3 regions of the Eubacterium limosum genome follow, and region 2 is predicted to be linked to each of the others. Evidence: predicted binding sites of a transcription regulator. Region 2 holds the regulator's gene; each other region holds the start of a gene.
What was found. Region 2 encodes HrcA, which represses chaperone genes, less so after heat shock. Its sites were predicted from a motif close to TGTTAGCACTCNNNNNNNNNGAGTGCTAACA; they were not measured.
Positions count from the first base shown of each region.

Region 1: groES (co-chaperone GroES) is a predicted target of HrcA. The motif match lies at 1,130-1,160, and genes of this name have one in related genera.
Region 3: B2M23_RS05795 (Hsp20/alpha crystallin family protein) is a predicted target of HrcA. The motif match lies at 1,204-1,234, and genes of this name have one in related genera.

Region 1 is NZ_CP019962.1:2,707,979-2,711,264, forward strand. Features, by position in the region: gene B2M23_RS12745 (Nramp family divalent metal transporter) at 1-633, shown strand, start outside; gene groES (co-chaperone GroES) at 1,210-1,494, shown strand; gene groL (chaperonin GroEL) at 1,545-3,173, shown strand.
Region 2 is NZ_CP019962.1:1,869,287-1,872,572, reverse strand. Features, by position in the region: gene dnaK (molecular chaperone DnaK) at 1-220, opposite strand, end outside; gene grpE (nucleotide exchange factor GrpE) at 326-886, opposite strand; gene hrcA (heat-inducible transcriptional repressor HrcA) at 895-1,929, opposite strand; gene hemW (radical SAM family heme chaperone HemW) at 2,106-3,245, opposite strand.
Region 3 is NZ_CP019962.1:1,254,891-1,258,176, reverse strand. Features, by position in the region: gene B2M23_RS05800 (GGDEF domain-containing protein) at 1-1,038, opposite strand, end outside; gene B2M23_RS05795 (Hsp20/alpha crystallin family protein) at 1,364-1,786, shown strand; gene B2M23_RS05790 (dihydroorotate dehydrogenase) at 1,971-2,879, opposite strand; gene B2M23_RS05785 (dihydroorotate dehydrogenase electron transfer subunit) at 2,876-3,286, opposite strand, start outside.

The sequences.
Region 1 (3,286 bases), 840 kb from region 2:
ATGCCACACAACCTTTTCCTTCACTCTGAAATTATCCAGAGCCGCCAGTGGAACACGAAGGAAGAATCCGTCATTAAAAATCAGCTGAAATTTGAGTTTACAGATACGCTGGTTTCCATGATTATCGGATGGGCGATCAACAGCGCCATGATCTTGATGGCGGCAGCCACCTTTTATAAAGCGGGGTTTCAGGTCACAGAGCTCTCGCAGGCTGCGGATATGCTCAAGCCGCTGGTAGGTTCGGGCGCGTCGCTCCTCTTTGCTTTCGCCCTTTTGCTGGCAGGAATCAGCTCATCCGTCACCGCTGGAATGGCGGGTGGTACCATTGTTGCGGGGATGTTCAAGGAGCCCTACGATATTCATGACCGTCACAGTCAGCTGGGGATCATTGGCATCTTTCTGGCATCGCTGGTCATTATCTTCTTTATTACCGACCCTTTTATGGGGCTGGTCTACAGCCAGATGCTTTTGTCCATACAGCTGCCCATCACAATTTTCCTGCAAATTTATCTGACTACCTCCCGGAAAATCATGGGAAAATTTGCCAATGGCAAAATTGACTTTACAATCCTGCTGATTGTCGGACTGCTGGTTACAGCGCTTAATATTATGTTGCTGGTGAGCAGTTTTTAGTGGGGGTTGGATCTTAAAACGCAATAAACCAGAATATGTAGCGGTATACGTTGTTTTGACGTATACCTTTTTTATTATTGACTAGCTACTTTCAATCAATACCGATTGAGAGCAGCTTTTCCATGTTTATGGCAGGAGCGATCTGGGAATAAAACTGGTGGTCTTCAGGCGGCCATGGTGTAGTCTGGGGTTTCATGGATAATGGAGAACAAGATTATGCTAGCTCTAATGGTATTTCTTGGATGATTTTTGCCGAACTTATTAAGATAAAGATAAAGATACAGATTTAAAATATGAAAAAATTAAAGTAGAGTTGTTTTTTAGCAGACTTATAATCAGATGATGTGGTTGTAATAATACTGATCCAGAAAAATTATCAGAATTGTCTGAAAGCTCTTTTGAGAGGACATTTCCAAAAAACATTAAGTAATCCTGAAAAAAGTCATTAAATTTATTAAAAAGGTCTTGCAAATTTTGAGAGAATGGTTTAATATAATGTTAGCACTCGGAGGTAATGAGTGCTAACAAGAAGAAAATAATAAAAATTATAAATCATTAAAAATGGAGGAATCAAAAATGAGTTTAAAACCATTGGGAGACAAGGTTGTAATCAAAGTTAAAGAAGAAGAAGTAACGACTTCTAGCGGTATTGTGTTACCAGGTTCTGCACAGGAAAAACCACAGCAGGGAACCGTTGTCGCTGTAGGCTCCGGTGAAATCGTTGATGGCAAAAAAGTGCCGCTGGATGTAAAGGAAGGCGATGAAGTTATCTATTCTAAATACGCTGGCTCTGAAGTAAAAGTCGGTGAAGAAGAATTCTTGATTTTGAAACAGTCTGACATCTTAGCAATTGTTGGATAATTCAGAAAACTACATTTAATAGATTATAAATTTTCAGGAGGAAGATTAAAATGGCAAAAGATATTAAATTCAGTGCAGACGCCAGAGAATCACTGATTGCTGGCGTAGATAAATTGGCAGACGCTGTCAAAGTAACCTTAGGACCAAAAGGAAGAAACGTTATCTTAGCAAAGAGCTACGGTGCTCCAACCATTACAAACGATGGTGTTACCATTGCTAAAGAAATTGAACTGGAAGACGCTTTTGAAAACATGGGCGCTCAGCTGGTTAAAGAAGTTGCTACCAAAACAAACGATGTAGCTGGTGATGGTACTACTACCGCTACCTTATTAGCTCAGGCTATCGTAAGAGAAGGTAACAGAAACGTTGTAGCTGGCGCGAATCCGATGGTTCTGAAAAAAGGGATCGAAAAGGCTGTGGAAGTTGTTGTTGATGAACTGAAAGCCAACAGCAAACCAGTAGAAACCAGAGAAGCAAAAGCTCAGGTTGCCTCTATTTCTGCCGCTGATACCGAAATCGGTGATTTAATTGCAGAAGCCATGACTAAAGTCGGTGACGATGGTGTTATCACGGTTGAAGAAGGCAAGGGCATGGGTACTGAACTGGAATTTACAGAAGGTATGCAGTTTGACAGAGGATACTTATCTGGTTACATGGTAACCGATACTGAAAAAATGGTTGCAGAATTAGACAACCCGTATATCTTAATTACAGACAAGAAAATCACAAATATCCAGGAATTACTCCCAGTGCTGGAACAGATTGTACAGCAGGGTGCTAAGCTCTTAATCATTGCTGAAGATGTTGAAGGCGAAGCTTTAACAACCTTAGTACTGAACAAATTAAGAGGAACCTTCAATTGTGTCGCTGTTAAAGCTCCTGGCTTCGGTGACAGAAGAAAAGCCATGTTACAGGATATCGCTGCTTTAACAGGCGGTCAGGTAATCTCAGAAGAAGTTGGCCTGGAACTGAAAAATGCCGACATGTCTATGTTAGGACGCGCGCGTCAGGTTAAGGTTGACAAGGACAATACCATTGTTGTTGACGGCCAGGGCGACCGTGCGGTTGTTGAAGAAAGAGTTGCTCAGATCAAGGCTCAGATCCCTGAAACCACATCTGATTACGACAAAGAAAAATTACAGGAACGTCTGGCTAAACTGGCTGGCGGTGTAGCTGTAATTCAGGTTGGCGCTGCTACCGAAGTAGAACTGAAAGAACGCAAATACCGCATCGAGGACGCATTAAACGCGACAAGAGCTGGTGTTGAAGAAGGTATGGTACCTGGTGGTGGATCTGCATTCATCGAAACCTTAGACAAGGTAGACGCTTTAATTGAAACACTGGAAGGCGACGAAAAAATCGGTGCGACAATCATCCGCCGTGCTATTGAAGAACCAGTTCGTCAGATTGCTGAAAACGCTGGTCTTGAAGGCTCTGTTATCGTCAATGAACTGCGTAACAAAGACGCTGGCGTTGGCTTCAATGCCGCTACAGGCGAATTCGTCAACATGATCGAAGCTGGCATCATCGACCCGACCAAGGTAACCCGTACAGCGATCCAGAATGCAGCCAGCATCTGCGCTATGTTCTTAACCACCGAAGTTGCTGTTGCCGATTTACCGGAAGAAGCAGCTCCTGCAATGCCACCAATGGGCGGCGGCGGAATGCCAATGATGTAATAGAAGCCAATATAAATAAAATGATATGATTTTATAACAGGCAGGATATTAAGTGAAAGCTTAATATCCTGCTTTTTTTAGTTTTCAAAGAGGGCTTTTTTATGTATAATGAC
Region 2 (3,286 bases):
GTCTCTTGATGGAAGCAACTGTACGGTCCGGATTGGTGACAGCCTGACGTTTAGCCACCTGGCCGACCAGTCTTTCACCGTCTTTAGTGAATGCGACAACGGACGGCGTTGTACGGTTCCCTTCTGCATTTGGGATAACAACCGGTTCGCCACCTTCCAAAACAGCTACGCAAGAGTTTGTAGTACCTAAGTCAATACCAATAATTTTTTCTTTACCCATAATATATGTCCTCCTATTGATTCGAAAGTTTGTTTTCCAGATTTAATTGCCGACCGGATGGCCGGACTTTGCGTCGTTTCCAAAACGCCGACGCCATGCGTTTTTTTACTTCTGATTAACCTTAACCATTGCGGGTCTTATGACCTTGTCCTTAAAAGTGTAGCCCTTCTGGAAAACCTCCAGAACAACCTGATCATCTTTTTCAGGATCTTCTCCAACGGCAACACCGTGGTGGAAGTTCGGATCAAAGGCGGTGCCCACACAGTCAATTTCCTGCAGACCCTCCTCGTTCAGAACACCAATTAACTGCTTGAAAACCATCTGAACACCCTCGCGGTATTTGTCCGTATTGTCATCATCGGCTGCCGCTTCGGCGCGGTCCAGGTTGTCAAGCACTGGTAAAAGCTTTGTGACAAAGCCTTCAAGAGCAAACTGGTAAATGTCGGTCTTTTCCTTCTGCGTTCTTTTTTTATAGTTTTCAAAATCCGCCTGAAGGCGCATAAGACGCTCCATCGCTGCTTCCTCTGCCTTGGCCGCTTCATTTACCGATTTTTCAACATCCTCTACAGCTTCCTCAGCTGTCTGTTCTTCTGTTGTCTGTTCCTCTGTAGCTTCTTCCTTAACGGTTTCGTCTACGTTTTGTTCCATCTTTTCTTCCTTAGCCATTTAACCACCTATTTCATTAATAATTTTGTTAAGTTTGTGTTCAGTTCATTTCTTATATAATCAAGAACCGAGGAAACATTATCATAATTCATCCTCGTTGGTCCTATGACCCCAAAAGCGCCTACGGTCTTTCCTTCCAGCTCGTAGGTTGTTGTAATAATACTGAATTCCTTCAGGTTCTCATTATCATTTTCATCCCCGATGCTGATGTTAATCACCTGACTGGTGTCATCACTTGACAGAATACCCGCCAGCAGCGGTTTCTCCTCGATCACATTGACCAGGTGACGGATTTTTTCCACATCACTGAATTCAGGATAATTGAAAAGATTCGTCAGACCCATGGAATGGATGTCTGAAGCCTCTTCCATCAAAGTATCCCTTAATACCGGAAGAATTTCCCGGAGTAAATTGCTTTCATCCGGAGACAATTCCTGAATCTGATCGACTAGCTCCATGTTAATTTCCTGGAAGGAAATATTTTTGAGGAAACTGTTTAAGACATTACTCAGTTTCAGGGCCAAAGTGGTGTCAATTTCCTGCGAAAGGGTCATTTCAATGTTCTTTGCCATCCCTTCATAGGTGACCACAATGAGTAAAACACGTTCCTTTATTAAAGGAACAATCTGTACGTGCTTGCAGTTAAAGCAGGAAACCCGCGGCGACAGCACCACAGAGGTGTAGTTGGTCAGCTGGGACAGCACCTTTGCCGTGTGGTTCATGGTGTTATCCAGCTCCCTTGTTATTTTTAGATACCCATTATGGATGTCATTTCTCACAACCTTAGCTAATTTTTGGATTTGCATGATCTCATCGACATAATAGCGGTATGCCAGCTGAGTCGGAATTCTTCCAGATGAGGTGTGCGGCTGCATTAAAAAGCCCAGGTCTTCGAGATCAGCCATTTCGTTCCGGATGGTCGCAGGGCTGATGCCAAGGTTATAACGCTTTGACAAGGTCCGGGACCCTACCGGTTCGGCGGTATTGATGTAATCCTTAATGATTACCTCCAATATCTTCTTCTTTCTCTCTTTCAAGTCCATTTTATTCACCTCTTTATTAGCACTCGTTACATGTGAGTGCTAATATCTTGACTATAATATACCACCGGGGTCTTACTTTGTCAATAGATTTCTATAAGATAAATGTCAAGTTTTTAAGATTTAAACATTATTTAAGCAAGACCGTCCACAGCGTATTCCACCGCAGCAGACCCGTCCTAAACAAAAGCTACAAACACCTGATTCGCCAGGTCCTGCCCCTTTGGGGTAAGCCGGATAACCTGATCCTCACGCGTGAGAAGTCCCGCCTTCACAAGGTTTTCGATTTCCTCAAAATCCTCAAAAAAACTACTGCCAAACAGCTCCCGGTAATCCGCATCATCCACCCCGCACATGCGCCGCAGTCCCAGGAACATAAAGTCGCCCTTTTTCTCCTGGGCGTCCAAAATGTGCGTCTCGAGCACCGGGGCTTTTCCCTGCGTGACCAGAGCGCAGTAGTCTTCCATATCCATCACATTGGTTCGGCGCTCTTCCTTATAATAGGAGGCTGCCCCCAGTCCAAAGCCCACATAGGGCTTCATCACCCAGTACAGGCTGTTGTGACGGCTTTCCCAGCCTTTCCTCGCAAAGTTCGATATCTCATACTGCTCAAAGCCGTTCTCAGCCAGACCGTCAATGATAGTGTGCTGCATCTGCCTTTCCAGCGCCTCGTCCGGCAGCAGCAGTTTCCCCTGGCGGTACAGCGTGTCAAAGGCTGTTCCCTCCTCGATTTTCAGACTGTAGCAGGAAATATGCTTAATGGAAGCAAGGGCAGTGAGACGGTCAATATCCTGCCGTACATCCTCCAGGGTCTGCCCCGGCAGGCCAAACATCAAATCCGCTGAGATATTCTCAAATCCCGCGCTTCCCAGCAGATCCAGAGACGTCTTAAAATCCGCGTAGGTGTGGATACGGCCCAGAGCCTTCAGCCCCCTGTCGCTTGTGGTCTGGAGGCCCATACTCACACGGTTAAGGCCCATGTTTCGGTAAGCCCGGCATTTCGCATCGGTCAGGGTTCCGGGGTTCGCCTCAATGGTCGCCTCAATGGCCTCTTCAGGCAGCTCAAAGCACTCCCGGATACAGTCCATGACCCGTCCGATATAATCGGCTGCCACATAAGAGGGCGTGCCCCCGCCAAAATAAACCGTGCCCGCGGGCACTCTTCCCTGCTCAGCCGCGAAGGCCTTTATCTCAAGGCAGACCGCCTCAAAATAACGCCCAGTCTCCGCCTCACCAAGACCCGCCCATGAGGGAAAATCACAGTAGCGGCACTTCTGCCGGCAGAAGGGGACATGCACATAAATTCCGACATTTTCCATTAAAACGCTCCTTTTTATAAAATATGCTGAAAAAACAAATT
Region 3 (3,286 bases), 610 kb from region 2:
CTTTCCGCCAAAGGTATTGGCAAACTGCTCGGATACCACAATGCTGTCCTCACGGTAGTCATACTCGAAAATAAATTCCTTGGACATCTCTGACAGAATACGGTACCGCTCATAATTCAAAAGCAGCTGCTGGTTTCGCTGCATACGGATATACATGGTCATACCGACCACTGCGGCCAGCACCAGACCGATACCCAGCGCTGCCACAATACTCTCAGTGGGGTTGGCCTTGATAAAGCTCTCCAGGGTAACCTGCTGGTTATTCTTGTTAAAATATTTCATGTAAAGCTCGGTGGCGTAGTTGGGGTTTTGCTCATTGATGATCGCCGTGGCGGAGTTGATACCGCTGACCACCTCGGTATTGCCCTTGGTGACCGCAAAATAATAGGGCCGCCCGTCAAACCGCGCAACAATACGCTCATCGTCACCCATGGCGACGTCCGGCCCCAGCAGAGCGTCCACCTCACCCGATTTCAAAGCATTGTGCAGTGCATCATCACTGTTATCATATTCGATGATTTCCAGGGTAATCCCATTGGCCTTACAAAATTCATTTAAGGCCTGTATTCTTCGGGCTGCGGTCTTGCGTGCCCCCACCTTTATATTATTAAAAGTTGAATAGTTGGTTGCGTTGATATCCTCATTATCCTTTAACACCGACAAAGTGGAGTAGCTGTAGCCGCAGTTATATTCTGGAAAATCATAATCCTCGGCCAGTTCCGGCGTGGATACCATGCCGCCCATAATATCAATCTCGCCGTTTTTCAGATCCTCCATCATTTTCAATAGGCTCTCATCGCTGCCGTCTCCGGTGATGAACTCATACTCCCAGTCCGTATATTTTGCAATTTCTTCTAAAAACTCATAGGTATAGCCCGAATGGTTTCCCGCAGCATTGGTGGATGAAAACCCCGCCTGCTCAGGAAAGGCAACCCGGATGACCTTCTTTTCTTCTGCCTGTACCCGAGAGGCTGTCAGGCAGAAAACAAGACACAGGGCCAGGCTGATACTCCATATCTGATTGATGTACTTTCTCACTCTTTCCTCCCAGACTTTTTGTCTTTCGATTCCGGTATTACCTTTTATTATATACCGATAAAGTTAAATATACAATTTTTTTATATCGCGAATCTTTTTTTAAAAGCTTTTACTAAAATATTTTTTCGGGATTTCGGTCAATTTGCAAACTTAAATCTTTCTAAATTTTAGCACTCACCTCTTGACAGTGCTAACAATCTGACCTATAATATACACGTAAACAAAATTAAGCGAAGTCCCTTGAAAAAGGAACCGAACTCAATGGTTATAAAGGTTTATCACTTCATAAATCATGAAAACTAAAACAAAAAAGGAGGAATGCCTTATGTTGTTGATGCCTAGAGATCGTTTCGGTTTTAATTTGTTTGATGATATGTTTAATGATCCGTTTTTTAAAAAAGCAGATTCACCTGCTCTCATGAAAACAGATATTCAGGAAAAGGATGGCAAGTACATCCTGGATATGGACCTGCCGGGCTTTGGCAAGGAAAATATCAAAGCTGACCTTGAAAATGGCTACCTGACCATTACCGCTTCCAGAGATGACACAAAGGAAGAAAAGGGTGAAAAAGGCAACCTGGTCCATCAGGAACGCTACACCGGTCAGTGTTCAAGAAGCTTCTACGTTGGTGACAACGTAAAGGAAGACGACATCAAAGCCGGTTATAAGGATGGTATTCTCCATCTGGAATTCCCGAAAAACGAAACCAAGCAAGTAGAACAGAAAAAATACATTGCGATTGAATAAATCATAGATTACCCCTTATCGGATCATTCCGATATTCATTTTATTACTCCCCCGTAACCATAAAACCGCGCTCACTCCCCTGAGCGCGGTTTTTGTTTTCTGGCCTAAAAAAACACCTCCCGAAATCCTGAAAACTCTGACTACTGAGTTTTCGGGATATTCAGGAGGTGTTTTCAGCTTTTATTTATAATAAAATACCGCGCACCTCATCGATGTTTACCAGGTCCTCGGCCTGGCAGTAGGCTTCTAAGCCTTCAATGATCCTAACCGGTGCCTTAGGGTCGATGAAGTTCATGGTTCCCACCTGCACACAGGCCGCGCCGACCATGATAAACTCAAGGGCGTCTTCCCAGGTGCTGATGCCGCCCATGGCCATCACCGGCACGTCCACCGCCTTGCAGACCTGATGGGTCATGCGCAGTGCGATGGGTTTGACCGCCGGGCCGGACAGACCGGCGTAGGTGTTGTCAAACACGATTTTCTTCTTTTTGTAATCAACGGCCATGGCCTGGATGGTGTTGATGAGCGAGATACCGCAGGCGCCGGATTCCTCACAGGCCAGAGCGATCTCTGCGATGTTTTCAACATTCGGTGACAGCTTGACCATGACTGGCGCCTTGGAGACAGCCACCACCTTACGGGTGATATCTGCCGCCATTTCTGCCTTGATGCCGTAGGCCATACCGCCAGCCTTGACATTGGGACATGAAATGTTCAGCTCAACCAGCTGGGCATTGATGGCGTTGACCCGCTCAATGGCTTCCAGGTAGGAGGCTTCATCCTTACCGCCCACGTTGACCACGGTGACGGTGTCGATCTCCTTGAGGTGAGGCCACTCATTTTCGATAAAGGCGTCCACACCAGGGTTTTCAAGTCCAATGCTGTTGATAATGCCTGCCGGTGTCTCCCACAAACGCATCCCCGTATTTCCCGGACGCGGTTCAAGGGTCAGCCCCTTGGTGCACAGGCCGCCCAGCGCTGCCAGATCATAGTATTCCTCAAACTCACGCCCGAAGCCAAAGGTGCCCGACGCGGTGAGAACGGGGTTTTTAAAGACAATATCGTTAAATTTCGTTTCTAACGCTTTACTCATAGGGCTGCCACCTCTCTGGTAAATACCGGCCCGTCCTTACAGACCTTCTTATTGCCTTCACTGGTCTTGCAGGTGCAGCCCAGACAGGCGCCGATGCCGCAGGCCATATGCGCCTCCAGCGACACGTAAACCGGGTTTTCGGCCGGGACGACGTCACACAGGCTCTTCATCATGATTTCCGGGCCGCAGGTAAAGAATACCTCGCCGGAACGGGCTTCTACTTGGTGGGTGATGATGCCGCCGATATCCACAGTCACTTCATCGGCCACTGCGTCAAAGGCCTCCACACAATAGGCCGTATCGCGGTAGCCCAGGTAAACGCGCAGGCTGCGGTCCGGGTGTTTTTTCTTGAAGTCGCGGCACGCATAGTACAGGGGCGCGATGCCAATACCGCCGCCCACCACCAC